One region of the Terrabacter lapilli genome, then DNA from elsewhere that is predicted to be linked to it. Evidence: predicted binding sites of a transcription regulator. Region 1 holds the regulator's gene; each other region holds the start of a gene.
The links. Region 1 encodes LexA, which represses DNA repair genes until DNA is damaged. Its sites were predicted from a motif close to TCGAACANNTGTTCGA; they were not measured.
Positions count from the first base shown of each region.

Region 1 (7,648 bases):
GAAGCAGATCGAGATGTCCATCGCCGTGATGACGAGCTCGACGACCTTCTGGAAGGTGACGGCGTCGAAGGTGTCGTCGTCGCGCAGGAACTTCAGCAGGTTGAGCGAGGCGAGGTTGCACGAGGAGTTGTCGAGCGACATGTACTCGGAGCACGGGTTGGAGGCCGTGATGCGCCCGGTCTCCGGGTTGGTGTGCCAGGCGTTGATCGTGTCGTCGTACTGGATGCCCGGGTCGGCGCACTCCCACGCGGCCTTGGCGATCTTGCCGAAGAGCTCGCGGGCGTCGACCTCCTCGATGACGGAGCCGTCGAGGCGCGAGCGCAGCCCGAACGTCGTGCCGTCCTGGACGGCCTTCATGAACTCGTCGTTGACGCGGACCGAGTTGTTGGCGTTCTGGTACTGGACCGAGACGATGTCCTTGCCGCCGAGGTCCATGTCGAACCCGGCGTCGCGCAGGGCACGGATCTTGTCCTCCTCGCGCGCCTTCGTCTCGACGAACTCCTCGATGTCGGGGTGGTCGACGTCGAGCACGACCATCTTGGCCGCACGGCGCGTGGCACCGCCGGACTTGATCGTGCCGGCCGAGGCGTCCGCGCCGCGCATGAAGGAGACCGGGCCGGAGGCCGTGCCGCCCGAGGAGAGCAGCTCCTTGGAGGAGCGGATGCGGGAGAGGTTGAGGCCGGCGCCGGAGCCGCCCTGGAAGATCTTCCCCTCTTCCTTGTACCAGTTGAGGATCGAGTCCATGGAGTCGTCGACGGAGAGGATGAAGCAGGCGGACACCTGCTGCGGGCTCTTGGTGCCGACGTTGAACCACACGGGCGAGTTGAACGAGAAGACCTGGTGCAGGAGGGCGTGCGTGAGCTCGTGCTCGAAGATCTCGGCGTCCTCGGGCGAGGCGAAGTAGCCGTTGCTCTTGCCGGCGGCGACGTAGGTCAGCACGACACGGTCGATGAGCTGCTTGAGCGAGGTCTCACGGGCGGCGGTGCCGACGGCGCCGCGGAAGTACTTGGTGGTCACGATCGTGCTCGCGTTGACCGACCAGAAGTCGGGGAACTCGACGCCGCGCTGCTCGAAGATCGTCTCTCCCGTCTTCCAGTTCTGCTGGACGACGTCGCGCTTCTCCCACGTCACCTCGTCGTACGGGTGGACGCCGGGGGTGGTGTAGATGCGCTCGATCTTGACGCCCTTGGCGCCAGCCTTCGAGCGTGGGCTGCGGTTACCGATCTCCGTCATGTCGTGCGGCCTCCCTGACCGAATCTGCTGCTGGGATGAGTCTTGCGTGGAGCACCGACAGTGCTGGTGCGCGCGCCGGGGGCGCGGTGGTGCGTCCGGGGTGGTACCGGTGGTGGAGGGTGTTACCGCTGGGCGCCGAGCTCGTCGACCCGGGAAGGAGCCGGCGGCTCCTCCCCCAGCGCGGCGCGCTCGGCTCGCAGGAGCGCGATGGCTCCTTCGAAGTCCTCGAGGCTCTCCCACGCCTGGTAGACGCTGGCGAACCTGAGGTAGGCGACCTCGTCGAGCTCGCGGAGCGGTTCGAGCACGGCCATGCCGACCTCGTGCGCCTCGATCTCGGCGTTTCCCTGCGACCGGATCGCCTCCTCGACCTTCTGGGCGAGGAGGGCCAGGTCGTCCTCACTGACGGGCCGTCCCTGGCATGCCTTGCGCACGCCCGAGAGCACCTTGGCCCGGCTGAACGGCTCGGAGGCTCCCGACCGCTTGATCACGTTGAGGCTCGAGGTCTCCAGCGTGGTGAAGCGGCGGTTGCACTGGGGGCACTGGCGACGGCGGCGGATGCACGCGCCGTCGTCCGTGGTGCGCGAGTCGATGACCCGCGAGTCGGTGTGGCGACAGAACGGACAGTGCACGTCTGGCCACCTCCCTCTCCCAGCTCGGACGTCCATGGAACGTCCACCCCATCCGGTATGCCGTCCCGCTCGCTTCCCGAGGCAGCGCCGGTGTTCGTGGAACCGGCGGCGCCCTGGGGAAGGCCTGGGGACGACGTTGGGGATGACCTGTGTGTAAACCCCGTCACGTTGGGGACTACATGTGGACGTCTTACATCTGTGTAACTACTAGATGTTGGGGTAACTGTAGGCGTCGTGTGACCCAGACCGCAAGCAGATCGCACATCTCCGCGCGTGTTGCGCCGCTGACCTGCACAAACGCCGCGCACGACGCATTCGGGGCGGCGTGTCGGCGGGGAGCGACCCCTACATCTGGGGGTGTCGCCGGCACCGGCGCCCTCCATGTGCGCGCTCCGCGGGCTCCCGGCGCCGTGGCCCAGCATCCCGGGCCCCCGCGCCGGCGGACCGCTGCGGGCACCGGTTCTTGCTCCGACGGCTCTCATGACAGAGGCTTCCGTTCGTGACGATCCGGACATCCACCGCACCCGCCGACCGCGCGCAGCGGCGTGAGGCCGCGTTGCGCGAGTACGACGTGCTCGGGCAGGCGCCCCAGCGTGAGCTCCAGGCGCTCGTCGACATCGCCGCCCAGGTGTGCGAGGCGCCGCGCGCGGCCATCAACCTCATCACCACGACGCACCAGCACCAGGTCGCCACGACTGGCTTCGACCCCTCGATCTGCACCCGTGAGGACTCGATGTGCGCCGCCGTGCTCGAGCACACCGACCGGGTCCTCGTGCCCGACGCGAGCCTCGACGAGCGGTTCCGACGCAACCCGTTCGTGACGGGCGTCCTCGGCAACGTCCGGTTCTACGCGTCGGCACCGCTCGCGACTCCCGACGGCGTCATCATCGGCAGGCTCTGCGTCTTCGACTCGCACCCTCGGCAGCTGGATGCCATGCAGGAGCAGTCGCTCACCACGATCGCCGAGCGTGTCGTCGACGTGCTCGAGCTGCGGCTGCGCACCCGCCGCCTCGAGAGCTCGCTCGAGGCCCTGACCCGCACCCAGCAGGAGCTGCACCGCTCCAACGAGGCCCTCTCCGTCTTCGCAGGGCAGGTGAGCCACGACCTGCGCACGCCCCTGACGGCGATCATGGCGAGCACCGAGCTGCTCGGCCAGGAGGATGCGGTCCAGGGCGACGAGTGGGTGGGGCGGCTGGTGTCGACGGCCCACCGCGCCGCCACGCGCATGGCCGGGATGATCGAACGTTTCCTGTCGTACGCGCGGGTCGGCGCCGAGCTGCAGCGGAGCGCCACGGACCTGGACGAGGTGCTGGCCTCGGCGCTCGAGGACCTCGCGGCGACCCTCGAGGAGTGTGGGGCGAGCGTGACGGCGGAGCGACTGCCCACCCTGGCCGTCGACCGCCAGCAGCTCTACTCGGTCCTGCTCAACCTCGTGTCGAACGCCGTGAAGTACGCACGCCCGGGCACGGCCCCCGTCGTGACCGTCGCCGCCGAGCAGATCGACGGAGGCTGGCGGGTCGAGGTCCGCGACAACGGCATCGGGATCGCGGAGCCCGATCGGGAGAAGGTCTTCGGCCTCTTCAACCGGGTCGAGACCTCGGTCCAGGGCAGCGGTATCGGTCTGGCGACGGTCCGGCGGATCATCGAGGCGCACGGCGGCACGATCGGCATCAGCGCCGTGGACGGCCCGGGCACCAACGTGTGGTTCGAGCTGCCCGACGACCTCCCCGGCGACCTCCCTGGCGACACGGGGCAGGAGCCTGAGGGCGACAGCGCGGCTTGAAGCCGAGCTGCACGTCCCCGAACGTCCTTCCCCCCACAACCCGGAACGCCGCGTCCCCGAAATGGGGACACGGCGTCCGGGGGCGGTCAGGGCGGGGTCGAAGCGCCGCAACCGCCAGCCGCAGAGGTGGAGCCAACGCGGCCGATCTGGGGTGACAGGCGGTCTGCCGGTCAGTGGGCGGGGATGACGAGCTGCTGGCCGGCGTGGATCTGCGACGTGCTCAGGCTGTTGGCCACCTGCAGCTCGACGACACCGTCGGCGACGGAGACGTCGGGCAGCTCGCGGGCCGCGATGCCGGACAGGGTCTGTCCCGGGTGCACCGTCACGGTGCGGGCGTCACCGCTCGCCGAGGCGAGCTGGCCGGCGAGGCCGACCCCGAGCAGGGCGAGTACGCCGGCGACGAGCAGCGTTCGCACCAGCCGGCCGAAGCGCGTGAGGCGGACCGCCGGCGCTGCGGCCCGGGCGACGGCCACCGCTTCACGGCCCGTGGGGACGAGTACCAGGCGCGGCCGGCCCGTCGTGAGCTGCCCGGCGCCGCCTGCGCCCCACACGACCTCGCGTGCGGCGTCCGGCCGAGGCGCACCCGCACCGCCACGTGCAGTGGCCCGCTCGGCGAAACGCTCGGTGTCTCGCTGACGAACGGCCTCGAGGACGATGGCGCTCATGGTGACCTCCCCTTGCTCCTGATCCGGCGAACATGTGTTCGATAGAACGTCTGTACGAGTTCTAGCACGACTGTGCCGTGAAGTCGAGACACGCCTCGAACACATGTTTGGCAACTGTGTTCGAAACTCGTAGTCTTTCCTCACACCAGACACCTCAGCAGCCACCACTGACACTGGCCTCACACACCAGGCGTCACACGCGGTCTGACGAGCCGACGAAGGGAACACCATGGGCGTGACCGAGCTTCCCGACCGCGAGACCGGAGACGGCCTGACCGTCCGACAGCGGCGCGTGCTCGAGGTCATCCGCAACTCCGTCGACCGCCGCGGCTACCCCCCGAGCATGCGCGAGATCGGCGACGCCGTCGGTCTCGCCAGCCCGTCGAGCGTGTCCCACCAGCTCAACGCCCTCGTTGCCAAGGGCTACCTCCGCCGCGACCCCAACCGCCCGCGGGCCCTCGAGGTCGTCTCCCCCGACGCCAAGGCCGAGGAGCTCGGCTACCGCGGGGGGTCGCGAGGAGGCTCCGGCTCAGGCGGCGGTTCGGTCGAGCCGGTGCGCCCCGGCGGAGACCAGTACGACACGGAGACCGACTCGGGCGACGCCCGGCCGCAGGCCTCCTACGTCCCGGTGCTCGGTCAGATCGCCGCCGGTGTGCCGATCACCGCCGAGCAGGTCGTCGAGGACGTCTTCCCCCTGCCCCGGCAGCTCGTCGGCGAGGGCGAGCTCTTCCTGCTCAAGGTCACCGGCGACTCCATGGTCGAGGCGGCCATCTGCGACGGCGACTGGGTCGTGGTGCGCCAGCAGCAGCACGCCGACAACGGCGACATCGTCGCCGCCATGCTCGACAACGAGGCGACCGTCAAGACCTTCAAGCGCAAGGACGGCCATGTGTGGCTGATGCCGCACAACCCCGACTTCTCCCCCATCGACGGCGACCACGCCACGATCCTCGGCAAGGTCACCGCGGTCCTGCGACGCATCTGAGCAACGGTCAGCCGAGCCGGCCCTTTCCGATGGCCCAGGAGCGCACCCGCGACGTCGTCCTCACCTACCGCTACCTGCGGGGGGCGATGATCGCCCTGCTGCTCATGCTCCTGCTCTCCGTCGTCTACCAGTGGTGGTGGGAGACCGGCCACTCGTGCTGGCTCGGGTCCATCAGCGCGTACTACTACACACCGGCCCGCGGTGTCTTCGTCGGCGCCCTCTGCGCCCTGGGCGGCGGCCTCATCGCCTACCAGGGGCACTCGGCGGAGGAGGACGTGCTCCTCGACTTCTCGGGACTGATGGCCTTCGTCGTCGCCCTGGTCCCCACCGAGCCCGACGGGCGCTGCGGGCCCAACGCATACACCCAGACGGCACCGGAGATCGCCGCGGCCGTGCGCAACAACATCTGGTCGCTGCTCGTCGTCACGGTGCTCGCCGCCGCCGTCGCCGCCTGGCTCGGGCGCCCCGGTCGACGCGACCCGCGCCGGCCGCGCTCGACACGCTCCGTCGTGGTGAGCATCGCGTGCGGGGCCGTCGTGCTCGGCGAGCTGGTCCTCTTCCTCGTCCTGCGCGACCGCTTCATCGCCCTGAGCCACGGGATCGCCGCCGTCACCATGGTGGCCGGCGTCATCGCCGTCATGGTGCTGAGCGCCTCCCGCGCCGAGGAGCGACACCAAGGCGCGGCGGACGGTCGGGGCTCGGTCTACAAGCGGGTCTACATGGCACTCGCGGCCGCTCTCGCCGTGGCGCTGGGCGTCGCGGTCGTCACCGCGCTCGCTGTGGCCGGCTTCGACCACCTGGTGCTGATCGCGGAGGTCATCATCATCGTGCTCTTCGGCACCTACTGGGGCGTGCAGACCAAGGAGCTGTGGGACCTGCGCGACGCCCCGGGGCCCGAGGCACGCGCCGTCGGCCCGACCGCCCAGTGACCCAACGCCCCTTCAGTGACCCAGTGCCCCGCGGAGCTTGCCCAGGGTGGGCCCGAGCGGTGCATGCAGTCGCAGCGTCGCCTCGCTGTCACCGCGGGTGGCCGACCGGGTCACGATGGCGACCGGCACGTCGCGCTGGTGCGCGCGTCGCACGAAGCGGTAGCCGCTCATGACCGACAGTGAGGAGCCGAGCACGAGCACCGCGCCGGCAGCCTCCACGAGTGAGAAGCACCGCTCGACCAGGGTCTTGGGCACCGACTCGCCGAAGAAGACGACGTCCGGCTTGACGGTGTCGCGCCCGCACACGAGGCAGCGGGGTGCGTGGAACGACTCGACGAGGGCGTCGGCGAGGACGATGTCGCCGTCGGGTCGGACCTGCTCGCCCCACTGCGAGCCGACGGCGGCGGCCGCCTCGGCGAACCGGTCCATGAAGCCCGGGTTGGCCTCGGTCATCCTCTCGTGCAGGCCTTCTCGCGTCGTGTACTCACCACAGGTGAGGCACACGGCGCGGTCGAGCGAACCGTGCAGCTCCACGACGTCGGTGGCGCCGGAGGCCTGGTGCAGCCCGTCGACGTTCTGCGTGATGATCGGTCCCACGTAGCCGGCCTGCTGCAGGTCGGTGACGACGTGGTGGCCCTCGTTGGGCTCGGCGGCGTTGAAACGCTGCCAGCCGATGTAGCTGCGCGCCCAGTACCGCCGGCGGGCCTCGCTCGAGCCCGCGAACTCGCCGTAGGTCATCGGCTCGACCCGGCGGGTCCCGTCGGGTCCGCGGTAGTCGGGGATGCCGGACTCCGTCGACAGCCCGGCGCCTGACAGCACGACCACGCCGCCGCCGCTCACGAGGTCCACGAGGTCGTCGAAGGTCCCCAGGTCGTGCGTCTCGAGCGGCAGGGTGCGGGTCGTGGAGAGCCGGGTCCGGCCGGTCGTGGAGGTCGACTGCGGGGGTATGCCGTTCGGCTGCTGCACGGCGAAAGCCTACGTCTGCTGCCGGCCCTCCCGAAAAGCGCGGGCGACCCCCTGAACCATAATGATCCGTTATGCTTTTCCCATGATCGATGCTGCCGGCCTGCGGGTCATGAAGGCCATTGCCGACGAGGGAAGCTTCACCAGCGCCGCCAACGCGCTGGGCTTCACCCAGCCGGCCATCTCCCAGATGGTGCGGCGCCTCGAGCAGCGCACGGGCACGGTGCTCGTCGAGCGCTACGGCCGCCAGGTGCGACTCACCGAGGCGGGGCAGGTGCTGGCGCGGCACGCCGTCGGCGTCCTGGCCGCGCTCGACGCCGCCGAGGAGGAGATCACCGCCATCGCCGGGCTGCGTGCCGGCCGCGTCCGGCTGCAGGCCTTCCCGAGCTCGTCGGCGACGCTCGTGCCGCGCACCCTCGCGATCCTCAAGGCGCGCCACCCCGACATCACCGTCACCTTCA
Region 1 covers NZ_BAAAPU010000009.1:170,544-178,191, forward strand. The annotation lists gene ABD241_RS15680 (vitamin B12-dependent ribonucleotide reductase) at 1-1,233, opposite strand, end outside; gene nrdR (transcriptional regulator NrdR) at 1,356-1,862, opposite strand; gene ABD241_RS15690 (sensor histidine kinase) at 2,362-3,645, shown strand; gene ABD241_RS15695 (LysM peptidoglycan-binding domain-containing protein) at 3,816-4,310, opposite strand; gene lexA (transcriptional repressor LexA) at 4,540-5,295, shown strand; gene ABD241_RS15705 (hypothetical protein) at 5,325-6,224, shown strand; gene ABD241_RS15710 (Sir2 family NAD-dependent protein deacetylase) at 6,237-7,190, opposite strand; gene ABD241_RS15715 (LysR substrate-binding domain-containing protein) at 7,273-7,648, shown strand, end outside.

Region 2 (7,648 bases), on a different contig from region 1:
CGGCCTGCAGGATGCCGTCGACCTCCTGCTCTACTGCAACGCCCGGCCCGGCACCAGGCTGCCCGACCAGCGCGTCGCGAACGGCCACGTCGAGCCGCACGACATCCGCGTGTGGTGCCTCGGCAACGAGCTGGACGGGCTCTGGCAGATCGGCCACAAGACCGCCGAGGAGTACGCCCGCGTCGCAGAGGAGACCGCCCGCGCCATGCGCCAGGTCGACGGCCGGGTCGAGCTCGTCGCCTGCGGCTCGTCGAACCGGGCCATGCCCACCTTCGGCACGTGGGAGCGGGTCGTCCTCGAGCGGTGCTTCGACCTCGTCGAGCACATCTCCGCCCACGCCTACTACGAACCGGTCGACGGCGACGTCGACTCGTTCCTGGCCGCCGGCGAGGACATGCACCGGTTCATCGAGGCGGTCGTCGCCACGGCCGACCACGTCGCCGCCGTCAAGGGGTCCGACAAGCGGGTCATGGTCTCCTTCGACGAGTGGAACGTCTGGTACCACTCGCGCTTCCCGGGCGAGCGCTCGCTCGAGATCCGGGAGGCACCGGAGCTGATCGAGGACGTCTACGACGTCAGGGACGCGGTCGTCGTCGGGAGCCTGCTCATCACGCTGCTCCAGCACGCCGACCGGGTCTCGATGGCCTGCCAGGCGCAGCTCGTCAACGTCATCGCCCCCATCCTGACCCGCCCCGGGGGCCCGGCCTGGCGGCAGACGATCTTCCACCCCTTCGCGCTCACGGCGAGGTATGCCCGGGGCACCGTCCTGCGCCCCGCCGTCGTCAGCGACAGGGTGGAGACCAGGGCGTACGGGCCCGTCGACGCGGTCGTCGTCACGGCGACGCACGACCCCGAGAGCGGCGACCTGACCGTCTTCGTCGTCAACCGGAGCCGCACGGAGTCGTCCGAGCTGACGCTCGACGTCGCGCCCCCGGTCGGGGGCGACCCGACGGCATACGTCCTCGTCGAGCACCTGGTGGTGCACGACGAGGACCCGTCGGCCACCAACACCGAGGAGCGACCTCACCGGGTCACCCCGCACCCCGGTGACGCGGCGGTCGACGGCGCCACCCTCACGGCGACCCTGCCCGCCACCTCGTGGCACTGCATCCGGCTCACCGAACGCGGTGTCCGTTGACGACGGGTCGGGGACGGGTCAGGTGCGGGCGGAGGCGAGCACCTTCCCTGTGCCGGTCCGCACCTCCAGCGACCGGATCTCACTGGGGGACAGGGCTGTCGCGCCGGTGACGCGGGAGTAGCCGGCGGCCGTCGCGCGCCAGGACGCTGCCGTCATCGCGCGCCCGGACCGGTCGACGACCCACAGGGCCAGCTCGCCCTGCGTCGGCATGTCCTCGCAGTCGATGTCGAGCTGGGTGCCCCAGCCACGCGGCACGAGCGCGATGTCCACGCGTACGCCGCTGCCCGAGACGGCTGCCGCCGCGACGTGCGTCGCCGGGAGCGGGGGAGGGCTCGAGGGAGCCAGCCGCGGGCCGAGCCAGGCGCCGCCGGCGAAGAGCACCACCGCGGCAGCCGCGGCGACCACTGCCAGCCAGCCGCGTCGCCGCCGCCGGCGCCGGCCCACCTCGTCGAGCAGCCGCGCGACGTTCGCCTCGTCGACCGGCTCGCTGCGCGGCCCGCGGTCACGGCCGTCCGCACCGGTCGCCATGTGCGGCCCGCCCTCCGGTCCCGCCAGGTCGAGCAGGCGCGGCAGCCCCGACACCTGGCCCAGGTCGGTCTGGCAGCGGCCGCACGTGCGCAGGTGCTCGCTGAAGGCGCTGTGGTCGTCGTCGGACAGCCCGCCCAGCACGTAGGCGCCGAGCAGCTCGTGCAGGTCGTCCGAGCCGGTGGTCATCTCGTCACTCCCATCTCGTCGAGGACGGCGCGCAGGTTGCGCACGGCGTAGTAGGCGCGGGACTTGACCGTGCCCTCCGGCACCCCGAGGCGAGCGGCGGTCTCGGCGACGGACAGTCGCTCGTAGTAGAGGCACCGCACGATCTCGCGGTGGTTGGGCTGGAGTCTGCCGAGGGCCTCCTCGACGAGCACCTGGTCGAGGGCCCGGTCGAGGGCGGAGTCACGCTCGGCCACCTCGACGAGCTGCGCCTGCTGCGGGCGCCGCCCGGCCGCGCGGTGCTGGTCGACGATGAGGTGGCGGGCGGTGGTGATGAGGTAGGCGCGCAGGTTGTCGGTGTCGGGCGCCTGCTTCCAGACGCGGAGGATGACCTCCTGGACGATGTCGTCGACGCGGTTGGCGTCACTGGTCGCCCGCCACACCACGCGCCGCAGCATCGGCCCGTGCTCGCGGTAGATCGCCGCGACCGCATCCTCGTCGAGCGGCATGCCGCAGCCACCTCCTCCTCCGGTCGTTCCTGTCACCGAAGACGCCGGCAGGGCCGGATCGGTTCAGCTCGGGCACGCCTCGCGCGACCCCTGAACCGTCTCATGGGGCTGGGCGTCATCGCAGGAGGACGTCGGTGCTCGGCGCCCTCGACGAGGAGGTCATCATGCGTCCCACCATCCGTTCCTCATCCCGTCCCACCTCCCGCCCCCGGGCGCTGTCCACGACGGTCATCGCGTCCGCGGTGCTGCTCGCCGCGGCGGCCTGCGGCTCGACTGCCCCGCAGCCGTCCGCGTCCCCTGCTGCTGCGGCCGGCGGGGCCGCCACCAAGGCGTCGGCGGCGTCATCGATGCACGAGGTCTCGGCCCTCAAGACGGCCTCCACGCCCCTCGGCGACGTCGTCACCGACGGCAACGGGATGACGCTCTACATCTTCACCAAGGATCCCAAGGGGACCACCAAGAGCGCCTGCACCGGGGCGTGCCTCGCCGCGTGGCCGGCGGCCCTCATGGGCTCGTCGGCGCCCACGGCGACCGGGATCACCGGCACGGTCGGCTCCATCGCGGCACCGGGCGGCGGCAAGCAGGTCACCCTCAATGGCCGGCCGCTCTACTACTTCGCCAAGGACCAGGCAGCGGGCGACGTGCTCGGCCAGGGTGTCCTCAACGTCTGGTGGGTGCTCGGCACCACCGGCGAGCCGATCACCGGCTCCGGCAGCTCGAGCAGCACCACCTCGGGCGGCGGGTCGGTCGGCGGCTACTGACGCGTCGCCGCGTCGCCCCGCCGTCGAGTCGCCACGCGCCGTATGCCGTCCGTCCCGGCTCGCGCCCTAGCGTGGGGGCCATGTGCCCTCCCGCCATGCCGAACCCGGCCCAGCACCCCGTGACCGGCGGCCTCTTCCTCTCCCCGGTGCCCGCCGGCTCGGGGTGGCCGGGTGACCCCGCGACGGCCGACACGCCGGTCGCCAGCACCCCGGCGCAGGTGCGTCGGCTCGCGAAGGGAGCGGACGGCATACCCGAGCTCGATGCCCGTGTCAGCGTGTGCCGCGCATGCCCGCGGCTCGTCGCATGGCGCGAGTCGGTGGCGACCGAGGGGCGGCGGGCGGCCTTCGCCGACCAGCCGTACTGGGGCCGACCCGGTCCGTCGTTCGGCGACCCCGACGCGGACGTCCTCATCGTCGGGCTCGCGCCGGCGGCGAACGGCACCAACCGAACCGGACGGATGTTCACCGGCGACCGCTCCGGCGACTGGTTGTATGCCGCCCTCCACCGCGGCGGCTACGCGAGCCAGCCGACGTCGGTGGCCGCGGGCGACGGGCTCGTGCTGACCGGCATCCGCATCGTGGCGACGGTGCGCTGCGCGCCCCCGGCGAACAAGCCGACGACCGAGGAGCGCGAGGCCTGCGCAGGGTGGCTCGACCGGGACCTCGAGCTGTCCGAGCCGCGGCTGCGCTCGATGCTCGCGCTCGGCTCGATCGCGTGGGAGGCCGCCCTGGGTGCCGCGCGCCGTCGCGGATGGCTGGTGCCGCGCCCCAAGCCGAGGTTCGGCCACGGCGCCGAGACGGTGCTGCGGACCACCGCGGGTCACCCCGTCCGGCTCGTGGGCAGCTACCACGTGAGCCAGCAGAACACCTTCACCGGCAAGCTGACCGAGTCGATGCTCGACGAGGTCATTGCCCGCCTGTGACGAGCTGAGTAGCGGCACGGATGCCGATCGTGGCGGCGTGCGCGACGGTGGGCGTGTGGCACGACGCAACCTCCTTCCGTATGCCGTCGCCCTGGGCCTGTTGTGGGGCGTACCGGTCAACCTCGTGATCCTGCTGCACCTGGTGCTGCCCGACCACAATGCCTCGGGCCAGTGCACCGGCATCGGCTTCGGCTGCACGCTGCCTCCGTCCGAGGGCGTGGTCCTCCTCGGCTACCTCGCGGCTCTGCCGCTCTTCGTCCTGGGACTTGTCGCCTGCATCGTGATCGCCGCCGTCCAGTCCCGGCGACGGCTCAGGGCGCCAGGAGGCTCAGCGGACTGATGCCGAGCACGAGGAGCAGGGCACTCGCACCGACGACGCCGCCGATCCCGGCCGCGAGCAAGGCGGTGATCCAGGCGGCCCACTGCCGAGCAGCGGTGCGCAGCAGCAGCCAGAGCATCGCGCAGGTCGCGGCGATGGCGAGGAGCGCGCCGGCGACGAGTGCCCGGACGTAGTCGTCGGTGTGCGGAGGAGCGACCGTGCCCGGGTCGAGGACCTGCTCGAACCCGTAGCCGATGGCGTGCATCATCAGCGCGGCCCAGTCCAGCGCGACGAGCCCCACCACTGCCACCGTGACGAAGCCGGTGGCCCACAACACGAGTCCCGCGGGACTCTGCCGACGCGGCGCCCTCGGGACCGCTCCTGCCGATCCGACATCGTCGGTCCCTGTCACCTCCATGTCGCCAACCATGCCAGTGCCAGCGCAATCGTCAGGGGCATTCCCCTCATCTCCGGCAGCCCCGGCGGGGGCAGCGAGCCCCGGTGGGCCGGTCAGGCGCGGGTGAAGTCGACGAGGTGCCGGTGCAGGGGTGCGCCGGTGGGGGCGGGGTAGCGCCGGCCGAGGCGCGCGGGCGGTCTGCCGCGGCTGTGGGGTGCGGGCTCGGGTTCGGTGCTGGCGAAGGCCGCGAGGGTGGCTGGGGGCGGCGTGGATGGTGGGGGTTGGGGTGGGCCGATGTGCAGGCCGGTGTGGGTGGTGAAGGCGAGCCCGTCGGGTCGGGTGGGGTCGCCGGTGATGGTGAACTCGCCGCGGTGGTGTCCGTCGTGGTGGAACGGGCACAGGGCCAGCAGGTTGGTGACGTCGGTGGGGCCGCCGTCGCGCCAGTGGGTCAGGTGGTGGACCTCGAGGTGGACGGTGGCGCCGCAGCCGGGGAAGCGGCAGCCGCGGTCCCGGTCCAGGACGAGCACGCGGGTGCGGTGCGGGACGACGCGGTGGGTGCGGCCGACGTTGACGGGGTGTCCGTCGGTCTCCCAGACCGGGGTGAGGGTGCCGTCGCAGGTCAGGCCGTCGACGAGGTGCCGTGGTAGGCGGGGGCGGCCGGTGAGCCAGCCGCCGTCGGTGTCCAGGTGGACCTGGACCCGGTACCGGGCCCGCCGCGCCGCCCCACCGGTGGTCGACGCACCGGCGCTCGTGCCGGTGGCGTCGAGGGAGCGGATGGCCATCAGCTGCAGGGCGTCGGCCCAGGTGACCCGGGGCGTGCCGCCGTCGGCGGGACACCGGTTCGGGTCGATCACGTCGCCGTTGAGGGCCCGCCGGTCCGGCTCCGTCCCGGGCTCGGTGAGCGTGTGGAACAGGTGGTCCTTGGCCTCGGTGAGCGCGGCCTCGATGAGCGCGCCGACCTCGGCCGGGGCGTCGTAGCGCAGCCGGAACCGCCCGTCCGCGTCGACGCCCATCGACAGCCGCGGCGGCTCCACGGGCTCCCGCTCGACACGCTCCGGCTCGACACGGCCCGGCTCGCGCTCGTCCTCGTCGGTGCCGGGCTGGTCGGTGCCGGGCTGGTCGGGGTCCGCGGGCCTTGCGGGTTGCAGCTCTCCGGCGGCGTTGACGACCGGCTCGGGGAGGGTGAAGTCGTACCGGGTGACACTGCGCTGGAGCTGGCTGACCGTGGCGTGCTGCGCGAACGCGGCGACCGTCGCGTCGAACGCGGCCGGGGTGTGCCGGGCCACGACCGCGGCCTGGTCCAGGCTGATCCGCCCCTGCCGCAGCGCGGCCGCCGTCACCGGCAGCTCTTCAGACCGGCGCGCCACGAGCAGCACCGCCGCCGCCTGCCCGCGGGACAGCCCCGCACGCAGCATCAGCCAGTGCTCCGGCGAGCGCAGCCCGGCCGCCTGCCAGGACCCCTCGGCCAGCACGGTGCCCACGAAGTCGACCAGCCGGGCGTGCGCGTCGTGCAGGTCGGCGGCCAGGGACGCGACGTGGTCCCAGTCCTGCTCGACCCGCTCCGCGCTCTGGCTCATGTCCCAATCGTACAGGTGTTCGAATAGATCTGCCAGAGTGGTCGCAGCAGTTCGATTGCGCTGCAAGCGAACTCGCCACACGCCCGGATGGCGCTCGCTCGGCGCCCAACGCGTACGCCCTCCTCAGCCGCCCTGTCGGTTAGCGTGGTCGCATGTCCGGCCAGCCGTACTGGGAGAGCCCCGTGGAGAAGCAGATCCGCGAGGCGCAGGAGCGTGGCGACTTCGACAACCTGCCCGGTGCAGGCAAGCCGCTCGACCTCAGCGACTCGGGCGACCCCGACTGGTGGGTCAAGCGTTTCGCCGCCCGCGAGAACCTCGACCTCGGCAGTGCGCTGCCCGGTGCGCTGGCCCTTCGCAAGGAGGCTGCCGGCTACCCCGAGTCGCTCGTCGACGTGCGCACCGAGGCGCAGGTGCGCGAGATCATCGAGGACTACAACAAGCGCGTCCTCGCCGATCGGCGACGCCCGGCGGTCGGCAACCTGCCGCCGGCCATCGCCAAGACGCTCGACGTCGACGAGATGGTCGAGCGGTGGCGGCCGCTGCGTGCCGAGCTCGAGGAGCAGCAGCGCCGGGCGCGTCAGGAGCGGGCCGCTGCCCGCGCCGCCGAGCTCGCCGCCCGCCCGTCGTGGTGGCAGCGCCTCTTCGGCCGCGGCCGCTAGCTCAGGTCGTCTCCGCGTACGGCGTCAGGTCGGCGATCGAGTCGACGATCCGGCTGGGCCGGTAGGGGAAGTGCTCGACCTGCTCCCGGCTCGTCGACCCGGTGAGGACGAGGACCGTGCGCAGCCCCGCCTCGAGGCCGCTGATGATGTCGGTGTCCATGCGGTCGCCGACCATGACCGTCGTCTCCGAGTGCGCGTCGAGCCGGTTGAGCGCGCTGCGCATCATCAGCGGGTTGGGCTTGCCGATGTAGTAGGGCTGGCGGCCGGTCGCCGTCGAGATCAGGGCGGCGACCGAGCCGGTGGCCGGCAGCGTGCCGTAGGGGCTCGGCCCGCTCGGGTCGGGGTTGGTCGCGATGAACCGGGCGCCCTTCTCGATCAGGCGGATCGCCCGGGTGATCGCCTCGAAGGAGTACGTACGCGTCTCGCCGAGGACGACGTAGTCCGGATCCCGGTCGGTCATGACGTAGCCCACGTCGTGCAGCGCCGTCGTGAGCCCCGACTCGCCGACGACGTATGCCGTGCCGCCCGGACGCTGCTCGGCGAGGAACTGCGCCGTGGCGAGCGCCGAGGTCCAGATCGACTCCTCCGGCACGTCGATGCCGCTCATGAGCAGCCGGGCGCGCAGGTCCCGGGGTGTGAAGATCGAGTTGTTGGTCAGCACGAGGAACGGCCGGC
Region 2 covers NZ_BAAAPU010000007.1:612,986-620,633, forward strand. The annotation lists gene arfA (arabinosylfuranosidase ArfA) at 1-1,138, shown strand, start outside; gene ABD241_RS10760 (zf-HC2 domain-containing protein) at 1,157-1,852, opposite strand; gene ABD241_RS10765 (sigma-70 family RNA polymerase sigma factor) at 1,849-2,337, opposite strand; gene ABD241_RS10770 (COG4315 family predicted lipoprotein) at 2,472-3,098, shown strand; gene ABD241_RS10775 (uracil-DNA glycosylase) at 3,179-4,021, shown strand; gene ABD241_RS10780 (hypothetical protein) at 4,077-4,361, shown strand; gene ABD241_RS10785 (hypothetical protein) at 4,333-4,677, opposite strand; gene ABD241_RS10790 (HNH endonuclease signature motif containing protein) at 4,851-6,314, opposite strand; gene ABD241_RS10795 (DnaJ family domain-containing protein) at 6,467-6,973, shown strand; gene ABD241_RS10800 (HAD-IIA family hydrolase) at 6,975-7,648, opposite strand, start outside.
Region 2: a site for LexA is predicted at 6,322-6,337, ahead of ABD241_RS10790 (HNH endonuclease signature motif containing protein). Genes of this name have one in related genera too.

Region 3 (7,648 bases), on a different contig from region 1:
ACCGACACCCCCCGCTCGCGCCGGCTGCTCGCGTCCGTCGCGGCGCTGCAGAAGGACACCCGGGGCGCGCTCGTCATCCGCCACGGCGACCCCGTCGAGGTCATCCCCCGGCTCGCCAAGGAGGTCGGCGCGGAGCAGGTGCACGTCTCGCGCGAGACGACCCCCTACGGGCGCCGCCGCGACGAGGCCGTCGAGAAGGCCCTGGCCGAGGACGGTCGCGAGCTCGTCGCCACCGGGACGCCGTATGCCGTGGGGCCCGGTCGCATCCTCAACGGGTCGGGCGCGCCCTACAAGGTGTTCACGCCGTTCGCCCGGGCGTGGCACCAGCACGGCCGACCCGCCCCGGCGGAGCGGCCGAAGCGGATCCCGTGGCTGCGCGACGACGTGCACAGCGACGACCTGCCGAAGGTCGACGGGCTCGAGGGCATCGAGGCCGGCGAGGCTGCCGCGCGGAAGCGGTGGGAGGCGTTCCTCGAGAGCGGGCTCACGGCATACGACACCGAACGGGACCGGCCCGACCTCGACTCGACGAGCCGGCTGTCGGCGCCGCTGAAGTACGGCGAGATCCACCCGCGCACGATCCTCGCCGACATCGCCGCCCACTCGGCGGGGCGCTCGAAGGCGGCCACGACGTACGTCACCGAGATCGTCTGGCGCGAGTTCTACGCCGACGTCCTGTGGCACAACCCCGAGTCGGCGTGGCACGACCTGCGCCCGGAGCTGTCGAAGCTGCCCTACGACTCGGGACCGGAGACCGACCGGCTGGTCGACGCGTGGCGCGAGGGCCGCACCGGCTACCCGATCGTCGACGCCGGGATGCGGCAGCTGCTCGCCAAGGGCTGGATGCACAACCGGCTGCGGATGATCACGGCGAGCTTCCTCACCAAGGACCTGCACGTCTACTGGACGGTCGGCGCGCGGCACTTCCTCGACCACCTCGTCGACGGCGACATCGCCTCGAACAACCACGGCTGGCAGTGGGTGGCGGGCACCGGCACCGACGCCTCCCCGTACTTCCGCGTCTTCAACCCGGTGACGCAGGGCCGTAAGTTCGACCCCGACGGCGAGTACGTCCGGCGTTGGGTGCCGGAGCTGCGCCACCTCACCGGCGCGGCCGCGCACGAGCCGTGGAAGCACGACAACGGGTACGACCACGACTACGTGCAGCCGATCGTCGACCACGACGAGGAGCGCAAGGAGAGCCTCGCGCGCTACGAGCGGGCGCGTCGCTGAACCGGGAGGAGAGCAGGTGAGAGGGCCGATCGCCGAGCTGCGGGCGTTCCTCGACGCCGCGCTGCTCGAGCCCGTCAAGGGCCAGCACCCCGACCCGCCGCAGGCTCGGACGCGGCGCAGGGTCGTCGTCGCGGTCACCTTCGTCATCGGCTCCGTGGTGCTCGGCTGGGCGCTGCGCATCAAACCGGGCGACCCGCTCTTCTACGCCGGCTCGTTGGCGCTGGCCGCGGTCTGGGCGCTCGGCGCGCTCGCCTCGGGGCCGCTGCACTTCGGGCGCGGGCACACCCGCTCGGGCCAGCGCGAGTCGAGACCGGTCGTGCAGTCGCTCGCCCTCGGCGCCCTCGTGCTCGTCGTCTTCCTCGTCGGCTCGCTGGTCGTGGCGCGCATCCCGTTCCTGCGCGAGCCGGTCGACGCCCTGCTCGACCACGCGCGCTTCGGCTCACTGCCCGCCGTGCTCGCCATCACCGTGCTCAACGGGATCGCCGAGGAGCTCTACTTCCGCGGCGCCCTGTATGCCGCCCTCCCGTCCCACGCTGTCGCCGTCACGACCGTGCTCTACGCCCTGACCACCGTCGGCAGCGGCATCCCCCTGCTCGTGCTCGCCGCGGCCGTCGTCGGGCTCGTCACCGCACTGCAGCGACGGGTCACCGGCGGCATCCTCGGGCCGATCATCACCCACGTGACGTGGTCGACCGGCATGCTCCTGCTCCTCCCGCCCGCCCTCGAGCTCACCAGGTGACCCGATGACCTCTGCGTCCCCTGCACCCGCCGGCCGCACCGCCCTCGTGACGGGCGCCTCCGGCTACATCGGCGGCCACGTCGTGCCCCGGCTGCTCGACGAGGGCTGGGACGTGCGGGTGCTGACCCGCCGCCAGGGATCGCTCGACGACCGCCCGTGGGTCGGCCGCGTCGAGGTCGTCCTGGGCGACGTCGGGTCGGTCGAGGACATGCGCCGGGCCCTCACCGGAGTGGACGCGGCGTGGTACCTCGTGCACTCGATGGACGACAAGCCGGACTTCCAGGAGCGCGACCGGGCCGCGGCCACGCACTTCGCGCAGGCCGCCGAGGAGGCCGGCGTCTCGCGGATCGTCTACCTCGGCGGCCTGCACCCCGACGACGAGGAGCTCTCGCCGCACCTGGCTTCGCGGGTCGAGGTCGGCCGCACCTTCCTCGACTCCGGGGTGCCCACGGCGGTGCTGCAGGCGGCTGTGGTCCTCGGCGACGGGTCGGCCTCGTTCGACATGCTGCGCTACCTGACGACCCGGCTGCCGGCCATGGTCGCCCCGAAGTGGCTCGACAACAAGATCCAGCCGATCGCCATCGACGACGTCGTCACGCTGCTCGTCGGCGCGGGAAGCCTGCCGACCGAGGTGAACCGCACCTTCGACATCGGTGGTCCGGAGGTGCTGACCTACCGCGAGATGATCGGGCGGTTCTCCGACGCCACCGGTCGACGGCGGCCGGTCGTGGTCACCGTCCCCGTGCTGACGCCCCGCCTCGCGAGCCACTGGGTCGGCCTCGTGACCCCCATCTCGGCCGGGCTGGCCAAGCCCCTCGTCGGCAGCCTCGTGCACGAGGTCGTCGCCAAGGAGAGCGACCTGCTCGAGTACGTCGACGTGCCCGGCGGGTTCACCGACTTCGACACGGCAGTGCGCTCGGCGATGCAGACGGCCGAGCCCGACACCGCGATGCGCAACCTGGCCCTGACGAGCGCCGCGACGGTGGCGAGCGTCGTGGTGGGCTCGCTCGCGACCAAGCCCGACTCGCAGTGGTACCGGTCCCTCGACCTGCCCGACTGGCAGCCGCCGCCCGTGGCGTTCCCGGTGGTGTGGACCGCGCTCTACGCGGACATCGCGGGCAGCTCGGCGGCGGTGCTCAACGCCTACGACAAGGCCGGTGACCGCGACGGCCGCCGCCGCTACCTCACGGCCTTCGGCACGAACCTCGCGCTCAACGCCGCGTGGAGCGTCGTCTTCTGGCGCTCCCGCCGGCCGTGGGCGGCGGCAGCCCAGGCGGCCCTGCTGACGGCGAGCTCGGCCGACCTCGCGCGGCGTGCCGGATCGGTCAGCAAGGGGGCCGGCACCGCCCTGTCGCCGTATGCCGCGTGGTGCGGTTTCGCGACCGTCCTGTCCGCCGCGATCGCCCGCCGCAACCGCTGAGGGCCCCGCGTCCCAGGGGGTCTGCGGGAGTCTGTCATTGTCTAGGACGTTTGCGATACAGCGGCAGACAGCGCTCGCGAGTGGCGATCGCGGGACTCAGGCGGACGCCGGCTGCTTCGTGAAGGCGCGGCGGTAGGCGATCGGCGGGACGCCGATCTCCCTCTGGAAGTGGTGGCGCAGGACGGCCGCCGTGCCGAAGCCGCTCTCGCGGGCGATGCGCTCGATGTCGAGGTCGGTCGTCTCGAGCAGGTGTCGGGCTCGCAACACCCGCTGGCTCGTCAGCCACCGGTGCGGGGTCGTGCCGACCTCCGCCGTGAAGCGGCGGGCGAAGGTGCGCTCGGACATGGCAGCGCGCGAAGCCAGGCTCGGGATGGAGTGCTCCTGGTCGAGGTGCTCGGCAACCCATTCGAGGACGTCCTGCAGGCTCTCGCAGGGCTCGGCGGGCAGCGGCGTCTCGACGAACTGCCGCTGTCCGCCGGACCGGTGCGGCGGGACGACCATGCGTCGGGCGATGCGGGTGGCCACCTCGGATCCGAGCTCCGTGCGCACGAGGTGGAGGCACGCGTCGATGCCGGCGGCCGTGCCGGCGCTCGTCAGGACCGGGCCGTCCTCGACATAGAGGACGTCGAGGTCCACGCGGGCGCTCGGGTGGTCGTCGGCGAGCTTGGCGGCATACCTCCAGTGGGTGGCGCAGCGGCGCCCGTCCAGCAGCCCGGCGGCAGCGAGCTGGAAGGCGCCGGAGCAGACGGACAGGACGCGGCCCCCGCTGCTCGCGGTGTCGCGCAGGATGTCGAGCACCTCGCGGTCGTAGGGGCCGTCGACCGGCCCGCCCGGGATGGCGACGAGGTCGGCCCCGCGCGCCGCCTCGAGCGAGAAGGGGGCGACGACGGCCATGCCGCTCGTCGTCCGCAGCACCTCGCCGGGACGGGCGGAGCAGACGCGGAAGTCGAAGGCGGGCACGCCGTCGTCGGTGCGGTCGATGCCGAAGACCTCGCAGAGGACACCGAGCTCGAACATGGCCACCGGCTCCTGGGCGATCACAGCGATGGTGCGCAGCATCGGTCCAGCATGACACCGTTGGCAGGATCTTGTCGAACAACGACAGATCCGCCACTCGTGGCGGGATCATGACGCGCGCAGACTTTCTGCCATGGACATCATCTTCTTCATCGCCATGTTCGTCCTTCTCCTCGCCGCCCTCCGGCCGCACCACCGGCGCACCTTCTCGCTGCCGCGCGCCCCGTTCGGCGCCGACGGTCACGTCGACCGCGACCTCGACCGCGTGCTCCATGACGTTCCGATCTCAGATGTGACGGCGCCCGCCGCGGCGTCGCCCCGGCGTCACCGGCCCATGCCAAGGTGGGCGCGTGACGACCACTCCTCGGACCGCGATCGGTCGACTGGCTTCCATCTCCTTCGACTGCCCTGACCCCTCGGTGCTCGCCGACTTCTACGGGGCGGTCCTCGGGCTACGGCGGGCCTACGAGAGCGCCGACGGTGGCGTCGTCTCCCTGTCCGATGGACGGCTCGCCGTCACGATGATGCGAACGCCGGACCATGTCGCACCGTCGTGGCCGAGCTCGCGCCAGCAGCAGCAGGTGCACCTCGACATCCTGGTCGAGGATCTGGACGAAGCCGTCGCACGCGCAGTGGCCCTCGGCGCATCCGAAGCGGCACACCAGCCCGCACCGAGCGCCTGGCGGGTCCTGCTCGACCCGGCCGGACACCCCTTCTGCCTCACCACCGTCACCGGCGACTGAGGAAGGGCGCGACCGTCCATCGCCGGCCCAGCCGGTCGGTCAGAAGGGCGGCGGGTCGTCGTCCGGGGTCTGCGACGAGCCGTGCGGCGGGTCGCCCACCGACGGCACTGGCCCTGGCGACCGACCCTCCGTCATCACCTCGAGCTCGGGTGACTCGGAGCCGGGGTCACTGAGGGCTTCGCGCCAGTCCTTCGGGTAGGTGACGTAGTCGCGCCCCGCGGGCGTGGTCCAGGAGATGCCCTGGTCGGCCACCCGCTCCACCCGCCAGGCGCCGGCGGTCTTGCCGTTGTGGCAGCCCCGACTGAGGGAGTCGCCGTTGGAGACGCGGGTCGGGCCGTGCGGCCACGGGACCAGGTGGTCCCAGTCGCAGCGTTCGGCAGGCACCTGGCAGCCGGGGGCACGGCAGACGCCGTCGACCGCCCTGACGTGCTCGACCATCTCGGCGGTGGGCCGATAGCGGTCGGTCGACAGCCCGAGGGCGCGGCCCGTCTCCCCGTCGACCGCCAGGCGCTGCCAGACCGACCCCGGGGCGGTCATGATCTGGCGCGCGTGGGCCGCCGTGACCCAGCCGTGGCCGGGCAGCTCGCATGCGGCGTCGGACGAACCGGCCGCCACCTCGAAGGGGACGACGATGCGGACCACGGCCGGCGGCGCGCCGGCCAGGAGGCCGGCAGATGCACTGCCAGGGACGCTGCCAGGGTCACCGCCCGGGGAGGCTGCGGCTGCTCCAGCCGAAGAGGCGACCGGCCCGCGGCCGGCGGGCGGGACGACGCCGAAGAGCACCAGGTCGCACAGGAAGTCGCTGCGGAGCTGGTCGAGGGTGCGCTCGTCGCCGGCGGCGCGAGCGGCTCGGGCCAGCGCGTCCACGCGGTCGAGGACGCCGACCACCCGCTCGGCCGGCGCGACGACCGTGAAGGTGCCCATCCCGTCCTCACAGACCCGGCCATGGACGCCGCGCCGCAGCGCGGCGGACCGGCGTCGCTCCTCGTGCGAGCGCCCCTCCGCCGATCGAACGCACCGCTGCAGGCGCGAGGCGAAGAGGCGCTGGGAGGCGACGGACCCGTCGGGCGCCGGCGCCAGCACGGTGGCCTCGAGGTCCGGGATGACGTCGTCGTCCAGCGTGCGGGTCTCGGCGACGATGCGCAGTGCGCGGTAGAGGCTGACGCCTCCGGCGCGGAGCCGCTCGCGCAGCACGCGGTGGCGCCTGGGCGCGGTGGCGAGCTCGAGCCGGCGGCTGACCTCGCCGGCACCCACCCCGGTGGCCCAGCTGATCTCCTGCGCAGCCACCTGGTCGGCACTCAGAGGCACCGGCGAGCGCGTCGGCGTCTGCGCGAGATGCCGCTCCTCGATCGAGTGGAGGGCCGCGTACGCGTCGACCAGCTCGCCCTCGAGACGCGCCTTGCGGATCTCGAGCCGCTCGATCTGCGACAGCACCGCATCAGCCGCGTCGTGCAGCGACGCGGGCTCCCTGCGACGCCCCTCGGCTGCGGCAGCGCGAGCCCCGTTGGACTCCAGGATCCAGCGGATCCGCTCGAGCGCTCGGTCGTCGGAACCAGACTCCGATGGCGGACGCCCGGTGTCGAGGAATGGCACGAACTCACTCCTCCCACCCGGGTCGTCTCCCCTCAATTAGAACATATGTTCGAACAGGGCGGAAGGGTTCCAGCGCGGGAAGACGGCGCCGGATCAGGGCGCCCCCGGTCAGTCGGAAGGCAGCGGACGCGGCCTGGGCCTCCGCCGCGTCAGGAGGACCCCGGCGATGCACAGGGCGCCGCCGACGTACGTGAGGACGGGCGGCACCTCGGACAGCAGCGCCCAGGCGATCAGCGTCGCGATGAACGGCACGAGGAACGTCGTCAGCGTCAACGTGCCGGCGTCGCTGCGCGCCAGGACGAAGGCCCAGGTCGAGAAGGCGATGGCGGTCGGGAAGACTCCCAGATAGGCGATCCACCCGAGCGTCGCCACGTCGCCGTGTCGGACCACCGAGACGAGCTCACCGGACCAGGGCAGGCAAACGACGGCGCCGATGACGCAGGCCAGCCACGTCACCTCCGGGCCCGGGAGCCGCCCGAGGAGGGGCTTCTGCGCGAGCACGCCGACGGCATACGTCACGGCGGCGAGGATGGCGAGCCACACGCCGACCACGTCTCCCGAGCTGCCGGAGGAGGAGCCGCGGGCGATGACGACCACCCCGGCGAACCCCACGGCCATGCCGATGAGCAGCCAGCGGGTCATCCTCTCGCCGAGGAAGACGGTGGCGAGCATGGCGACGATGATCGGACCGACCTGGACGACCAGCGCGGACGTGCCGGCGTCGATGCGCCGCTCGGCCGCATTGAGGGCCAGGTTGTAGACGCCGAACCAGCCGATACCGCACACCAGCAGGAGGGGCCAGTCGCGCCTGGCGGGCCAGGTGCGAGGGCGCCGGAAGACGAGCACGCCGAGCGCGACCGACGCCACGAGCAGTCGGCCGAGCGAGAGCGCCCCGGGCGGGAC
Region 3 covers NZ_BAAAPU010000007.1:10,387-18,034, forward strand. The annotation lists gene ABD241_RS07920 (cryptochrome/photolyase family protein) at 1-1,233, shown strand, start outside; gene ABD241_RS07925 (CPBP family intramembrane glutamic endopeptidase) at 1,250-1,972, shown strand; gene ABD241_RS07930 (tryptophan-rich sensory protein) at 1,977-3,392, shown strand; gene ABD241_RS07935 (GlxA family transcriptional regulator) at 3,489-4,451, opposite strand; gene ABD241_RS07940 (VOC family protein) at 4,760-5,152, shown strand; gene ABD241_RS07945 (HNH endonuclease signature motif containing protein) at 5,192-6,745, opposite strand; gene ABD241_RS07950 (DMT family transporter) at 6,854-7,648, opposite strand, start outside.
Region 3: a site for LexA is predicted at 6,783-6,798, ahead of ABD241_RS07945 (HNH endonuclease signature motif containing protein). Genes of this name have one in related genera too.

Region 4 (7,648 bases), on a different contig from region 1:
GGACCCGACGGCCACGACGTACCTCGCTGCCCAGGTGGCGCTCCGTGACGCACTCGCGACGCTGACCGCCGACGACCTGGTCAGCCGCGGCAGGTCGCTGCCGATGGCGGCCATCACGGCGGCGACCGCTGAGGTCGCGCGTCGTGTCGGGGCCGAGGTGGCCGAGGTCGTGGTCAAGGACGTCATCGTCCCGGTCGAGCTGCGTGCTGCGGCTGCCGAGCTGGCGACGGCGCGTCGTCGCGGTGAGGCCCAGCTCGAGGCCGCACGCGCCGAGACCGCCGCGCTGCGTTCGCTGGCCAACGGGGCCAAGCTGCTCGACGCGCACCCGGCACTGGCGCGGCTGCGGCTCGTGCAGTCCGCTCCGCCCGGGACGCGCATCGTCCTGGGCGTCGCTGACACGCTGCCCATCGGGCAGGACGACGTGGACTGAGCTTTCAGGCTCGGGGCCGGGCGCGACGTGGATCCACGTCGCGACCGGCCCGGGCACGGGCTCGGCGATACCAGGAAACCGCTGAGCAGCCGGCGCGCGGGTCAGAAGGGCGGCAGCTCGCCCTCGCCCGGGGTGACGCGCAGCTCCGACTCGTCGATGCGCAGGTCGTTGATGCTGGCCTCCCGGCGGCGCATGTAGCCGAGGTCGTCGAACTCCCACTGCTCGTTGCCGTAGGAGCGCCACCACTGCCCGTCGGCGTCGCGCGACTCGTACTGGAAGCGGACCGCGATGCGGTTGCCGAAGAAGGCCCAGAGGTTCTTGCGGAGGCGGTAGTCGCGCTCCCGTTCCCACTTGCGAGTGAGGAAGTCGACCACGGCATCCCGTCCGACGACGTGCTCGTCGCGGTTACGCCACTGGGTGTCCTGGGTGTAGGCGCCGGCGACCCGCTGGGGATTGCGGGTGTTCCAGGCGTCCTCGGCCGCCTGCACCTTCTGGCGGGCGGTCTCCTCGGTGAACGGCGGCAGGGGAGGTCTTGGGTCCATCGCAGGCTCCTGGTCGGCAGCAGGTGATTCAGGCTAGACCCGCATCGGAGTGGCCGGGCCGGTGTTCAGAAGGGGGGTGGGTCGTCGGGCTCGGGTGGGTGAGCTCGCTGTGGCTCCGGAGGAGGCAGGCCCTCACGCCAGTCCTTGGGGCTGGTGACATAGGTGCGGCCGGTGAGTGTGGTCCACTCGAGACCGCGGTCCACGGGTGGGCCGTCGTGGTCGGCATCGGTGACGGGCCGGGAGGTCCAGATGCCACCGGTCTTGAGGTTGTGGTGCAGACGGTGCTTGGTGAAGAGGTTGCCGACCGCCGTCTCACCCTCGGGCCACGGTGTCTCGTGGTCGAGGTCGCAGCGGCTGGCGAGGACCTCGCACCCGGGGCCGCGGCAGACACCGTCGAGGGCCTGGACCTGCTCGACCATCGCGCGGGTCGGTCGGTAGCCCTTCGACGGCCGCACCAGGGCTCGGCCGCTCTCGACGTCGACGGGGAGCGTGCGCCACACCGAGCCCGACCGGGTCATGATCTCGCGGGCGTGCGCCGCCGTCACCCAACCGTGCCCGGGCAGCTCGCAGGCGGACTCCGAGGTGCCGGCGGCCACCTCGAACGGCACGACGAGCCACACCAGCGCTGCGGACCGTCCGCTGCCCGCGTCGCCGACCTGCGGTGCATCGAGGCCGTCGGAGCAGGAGGCGGAGTCGGGCTGGTGGGCCGTGAGGTGGCTTCGCAGGAGCGCCTCGGTGGCGAGGTCGCAGCGGAGCTGGTCGAGGCCGCGAGGGTCTCCGGCAGCGCGAGCCGCTCGGGCCTGCGTGTCGAGGCGGTCCATCACCGCGGCGACGGCATCGGCGTCCGCGACCAGAGTGAGGCAGCCCATGCCGTCGCCGGTCAGCCGGCCGAACACGCCTCGTCGGGCCTGCGCGTGGGTGCGACGCTCGGCGGAGCCACGACCGTCCACGGATGCCACCGCCCGCCGCAGCCGCGTCACGAACGTCCGCTGCGGCACGGGCAGGCCGTCGCGCGAAGGCGCGAGCACCGCCTCCTCCACGACCCGCACGTCCTCGTCGGACAAGGTGGCCGTCTCGGACGCCACCTGCAGCGCCCGGTGCAACGAGGTGGCGCCGGCCCGCAACGCGGCCAGCATCGTCCGGTGCCGACGCGGGCTGGTCGCGAGCGTCAACCGGCGAGAGACCTCTCCGACGCCGACTCCCGTGGCCAGGGCGATCTCCTCGCCCACGACCCGACCGGTCGACACCTTGCCCGTCATCCGCGAGGGGGAGCCGGCCGGCAGGGCCGCGATCTGCTGCTCCTCAACCGTGTGCAGCGCCGCGTAGGCGGAGAGCAGGTCGGCCTCGAGGCGTGCCTTGGCGGCCTCGAGCGACTCGATCTCGGCCAGCACCTGCTCGCCCTCCCGGGCCAGGCTCTCGAGCACCTCGGCGGCCTGCCGTCGTTCCGACGTGGGCATCGCCCGAGCCCGTTGCGCCGCCTCCGACCGGGCACGCGCGAGCCCGAGAAGGCGCGCCCGGAGCGGCTCCAGCGCCCGCGCCATCTCGTCAGGATCCGGCGACCAGGCGATCCGGAGGACGTCGAGGTGCGGGCGGGACGGCGGACCGGACCTCGCGTCGGTGTACGGCATGCTCGCCCCCTCTCCAGTGGACCTCCTGCCTCAATTAGAACATGTGTTCGAACGATTGGGAAGGGCCTGTGTCGACACGCGGACGCGGAATCCCCTGCGCCACAGGCCGACCCGGCGGGACTCGGCGGCACCGGGGCGCCGCGGACGCGCGTCGAGGGTGAGGTGTCGCCGGGGGGACCTAGGGTCGGGCCATGACACGCGCGAGGATGACGGTCGCAGGCACACCGGCCGGTGACGTCGACCTGGTGGTCGTCACCCCGGTCGGCACGCGCCGAGCCGAGCCCCTCCCGCTGCTGCTCGCCCACGACGGCCCCGAGTACTCCCGCCGCGCCCACCTGCTGTCCGTCCTGCGCACCGCCGTGACCGAGCGACGGGTCCCCTCGACCCGGGTCGTCCTGCTCGAGCCCGGCCCGCGCAACGAGCGGTATGCCGCCAACCCCGACTGGGCCGAAGCGCTCACCCAGCACGTGCTCCCGAGGGTGCAGGCGGCATACGCAAGCGACGGGAAGCCGGCCCTCATGGGAGCCAGCCTCGGCGCGCTCGCGTCGCTCCAGGCGGAGTGGCTGCACCCGGGGACATTCGGCTCGCTGTTCCTGCAGTCGGGGTCCTTCTTCCGCAAGCGCGTCGACGACGAGGAGGACTTCGAGCACTGGCACCGCGTGACGAGGTTCGTCACCGACGTCAGGCGGGTGCGCCGTCGCCGCACCGACGCGCACGTCGTCATGACCTGCGGCACCGAGGAGGGCAACCTCGCCAACAACCGACAGATGGCACAGGCCCTCACCAGGAGCGGTCACGACGTCGTGCTCACCGAGGCGCCGGGTGGGCACGACTGGCGCTCGTGGCAGGCTGCGTTCTCCCCGCACCTGTTCGACGCGCTCGGCCACCGACCCGCGCGGTGAGCGAGCGACAGATGCGCCGGTTGCTGCAAGGATCGCTGTCGAGCACCCCACTCCCGACGGCAGGAGCTGCACGATGACCGACACCGCCTGGCAGCAGGAGCTGCCGGACTCGTCCGCCACGCCGACCCCCGCGCCCACCTCCACGCCCACCCCGGCGGAGCGTCCGCCGTCGACCCGGACCCACCTGGTCGGGCTCCTCCTCGGCGCCGAGGAGGACTGGCCCACCGCGTTCGAGGCCTTGCTGGCGCTCGTCGGCCCCATCACGACGGACGACGGTGTCACCCACCACCTCACCAGCGAGCGGCTCACCATCGAGCCCTTCGACCTGCGCCAGCCCGTGCGCACCGAGCTGGTCATCGACCGCCTGGCCCACTGGTACTACCACCCGCGCGAGTGGCTCAAGAAGGCCGCGCTCATGAACGACACCTACCTGCTCAACAGCCCGTTCACGTTCCAGTCGATGGAGAAGCACAGCGCGTACGTCGCCCTCATGCGTCTCGGGCTCAAGGTCCCCGAGACCTGGCTCGTGCCCTACAAGAACCCCGTCGACAACGTCCGGTGGGCCTACACGAGCGCCAAGTACAACCGGCCCTTCGACCTCAAGGCCATCGCCAACGAGCTCGGCTACCCGATGTACATGAAGCCCTTCGACGGGGGCGGCTGGCGGGGGGTCTCCCGGATCGACGACGAGCGCGACCTCGTCAAGGCCTACGACGACTCCGGCGAGATGCTCATGCACCTGCAGGCCACCGTCGAGTACGACCACTTCGCCCGAGCCCTGTCGATCGGCCCCGAGACCATGGTCATGGACTTCCGGCCGGAGCAGCCGATGCACAACCGGTATGCCGTCACGTACGACTTCCTGACACCGTCCGCGGGTCGGCAGACGGCAGCCATCAGCCGCATCGTCAACGCGATGTTCGGGTGGGAGTTCAACTCCTGCGAGATGCTCGTCAAGGGCGACGACGTCTACCCCATCGACTACGCCAACGCGTGTCCCGACGTCGCGGTCACCTCGCTGCACTACTACTTCCCGTGGGCCATCAAGGCCCTCGTGCGCTGGTCGGCCTTCTGCCTCGTCACCGGCCGCCGAGGGCCGATGGACCTCGAGATGCGCCGCTACTTCGACATCGCCGACCGCGACGACCTCACCGACGAGCAGAAGCTCGACGCGTACCTCGCCATCGCCGACGAGTACTTCGACACGGCCGCCTACTGGGCCTGGTGCGAGCGGCACCTCTCGCACCTCGACGCCGCCGTGCTCGAGTGGGTGCAGTCCGACGCCTTCACCCACCTGCTGCGCTCGACGGTCGTCACGACCTACCCGGCGCACGAGCGCGACCGGTTCATGGCGCACTTCGGCGGCCTCATCGCCCTGTGGGTCAAGGACGAGAAGGCACGGCTCGGCGTCGCCTAGCCCTTCCCCCCGCCGATGCCGGCCACGAGGTTGATCGTCGAGGCGATGACGATCGTGCCGTAGAGGTAGGCGAGCAGGGTGTGCCCGAGCACGACCCGGCGCACGTCAGAGGTCCGCAGCGCCGTGTCCGAGACCTGGTAGGCCATGCCGAGGTTGAAGGAGAAGTACGCGAAGTCCGAGAACGTCGGGTCGCCCTCCTGGTTGAAGTCGATCGGGGCCACCGGGCTCGAGTAGTAGATGCGCGCGTAGCGGACGACGTAGACCGTGTGCACGCAGAGCCAGCCCACGGCCACGGCCCCTGCGCCGATGAGGGCGTCCACGACCTGCGCGAAGCCCTGGGACTGCCCGCCGACGAGCAGGATCCCCACGCCGGTCAGGCTCGCCAGGCCGACGACGATCACGACGACGTCGTACCAGGCGACGTCACCGTCGCGTCCCTCCATCCGTTGCCGGGTGGACGGGGCGTCGTGCCCGAGGAGGTGGGCGAGCAGCGGGACGGCGAAGGCGAGACCGGCGAAGACGAAGCCCACCAGGGTGTGGGTGAGCGGTTCGCCGGCGGCGCCGAGCGGCACGAAGAGGCCGACGAGGACTCCGACGAGTCCGGCCACGGCGAGGCGGCGGCGGATCAGGGGCACGGTTCGGAGGCTACCGCCGCGTCCCTGCCCTGCGGCTGGACGCGCGCTGGGGGTGCGCTGGTGATCGTCTGGGGCCGGTCTCGGGGTATGTCCCCGGTTGGTCGAGCTCGACGGCCGCCTCCCTCACGCCACGAGCCCTAGGATCCGCACATGCCCGACACCCCCAGCGCCCGGCGCTCCCTCTCGGTCGTCTACAACCCCCTGCGGGTCGACGACCTCGACGGCACGAAGGCGATCGTCGCCCGGATCTGTGCGGAGAGCGGGTGGGCCGACGCGACGTGGATCGAGACCACTGCCGAGGAGACCGGCGAGAAGCAGGCCCGCGAGGCGGTCGAGTCCGGCGCCGACGTCGTGGCCTCGCTCGGCGGTGACGGCACCGTCCGCGCCGTCGCCTCGGCCCTCGTGGGCACCGATGTCGCCCTGGGTCTGCTGCCCGGCGGCACCGGCAACCTCCTGGCCCGCAACCTCGGCCTCCCCGTCGGCGAGCTCGACGACGCCGTGCGCACCGTCGTCCGGGGCCACGACCGACGCATCGACGTCGGGGTCGTGAAGCTGTGCGACGAGCTGCCCGAACCGGAGTCGAGCCACGCCACGAAGGAGAGCCCGCCCGCCGTCGCGGACGACGAGGAGATCTTCCTCGTCATGACGGGCCTCGGCCTGGACGGCGAGATCATGGCCGACACCAACGAGAAGCTGAAGGAGAAGGTCGGCTGGGTCGCGTACATCGCGGCGGCGGCGAAGAAGCTGTCGGGCCGGGGCTTCCCGGTGGAGGTCCGGTCCGGGGGCGGTGAGGGCATCGTCGGCAGCTCCGGGCTCGCGGTGACCCGCTCCGCCGCGGCCGTCATCGTGGGCAACTGCGGCACGCTACAGGGTGGCGTGGAGCTGATGCCCGAGGCGGTCGTCGACGACGGCCAGCTCGACGTGGTCGTCCTCGCACCGCGCGGCGGCCTCGGCTGGCTCTCCGTCGTCACCGACGTCGTGACGCGGCACCGGGCCGGCCACCAGCGCCTCGACCGCCTGGTCGCGCCGGACCTGACGGTCCAGGCGCAGCACCCGGTCGAGACCGAGATCGACGGTGACGCCGTCGGGCAGCACCGGGCCCTCTCCATCCGCGTCCTGCCGCGGTCGCTGGTGGTGCGGGTTGGCTGAGAGGGTCGCGACGGTGGCGAGCACCCGGTCCGCCGGACGCGGCCGGCGCCTGCTCAAGAGCGTCGCCTTCGGCCTCGCCTTCGCCGTGCCCGTCACCGCCCTCGCCTTCCTCGTCCGCGAGAAGTTCCAGCCGGTCATCGACCTCGACCAGCGGGCCATCGTCGCGGCGACCGACGTCACGCGCTCGGTCCCGGCCCTGAAGTCGGCCCTGCTGGTGTGGCAGGAGATCACCCAGCCGGTGTGGGTCTACATCGCGTCCTCGGCCGTCTGCCTCGTCGTCTGGCGCCTCCACCGTGAGCTGGCGACCCGCTGCCTCTGGGCGTTCGTCACGCTCATGGTGTCGTGGAACCTCCAGCTCGACCTCAAGGCGATCGTCCAGCGGGCGCGTCCGGTCGTCAGCGACCCCGTCGACCGGGCTCCCGGCTACAGCTTCCCGTCCGGGCACGTGGCGTGCGCCGCCGCGATCGCGACCACCATGACGCTCTTCCTGTGGCCGCTGCTCTCGCCGCTGGCGCGCCGCTGGCTCGTGGGGGGCCTGACGGCATACGTCGTCCTCACGAGCCTCGACCGCGTCTTCCTCGGCGTGCACTTCCCCTCCGACGTCATCGGGGGAATCCTCTTCGGGACCGGTCTCGCCACCGCGTCCTACCTCGGCTACCTCGGGTGGAACCCCGGCCCTGACGACTCCCCTCCGCCGGAGGGCGAGGTCGGGCCCGAGTCATCGAAAGGCACCACGTGAACCCTTCCTTCGTGCACCGCTACGAGATCGACTCGTCCCGACCATCGGTCGGCTCCGCCCTGCGCGACGTGGCGCTGCGTGCGGTCGCGCCGGCGCTCGTGCTCTTCGCCGCGATCGTCGGCATCGGCTTCCTCATCATGGGTCCGCTCGGTGGGCTGCCTGCCGAGAACGACCTCAGCAGGTCGGTCGCCTCGGGGCGGACCGCC
Region 4 covers NZ_BAAAPU010000007.1:661,692-669,339, forward strand. The annotation lists gene ABD241_RS11035 (SPFH domain-containing protein) at 1-430, shown strand, start outside; gene ABD241_RS11040 (nuclear transport factor 2 family protein) at 532-972, opposite strand; gene ABD241_RS11045 (HNH endonuclease signature motif containing protein) at 1,038-2,600, opposite strand; gene ABD241_RS11050 (alpha/beta hydrolase) at 2,792-3,502, shown strand; gene ABD241_RS11055 (ATP-grasp domain-containing protein) at 3,576-4,919, shown strand; gene ABD241_RS11060 (DUF1345 domain-containing protein) at 4,916-5,554, opposite strand; gene ABD241_RS11065 (diacylglycerol/lipid kinase family protein) at 5,705-6,703, shown strand; gene ABD241_RS11070 (phosphatase PAP2 family protein) at 6,717-7,442, shown strand; gene ABD241_RS11075 (phosphatase PAP2 family protein) at 7,439-7,648, shown strand, end outside.
Region 4: a site for LexA is predicted at 2,636-2,651, ahead of ABD241_RS11045 (HNH endonuclease signature motif containing protein). Genes of this name have one in related genera too.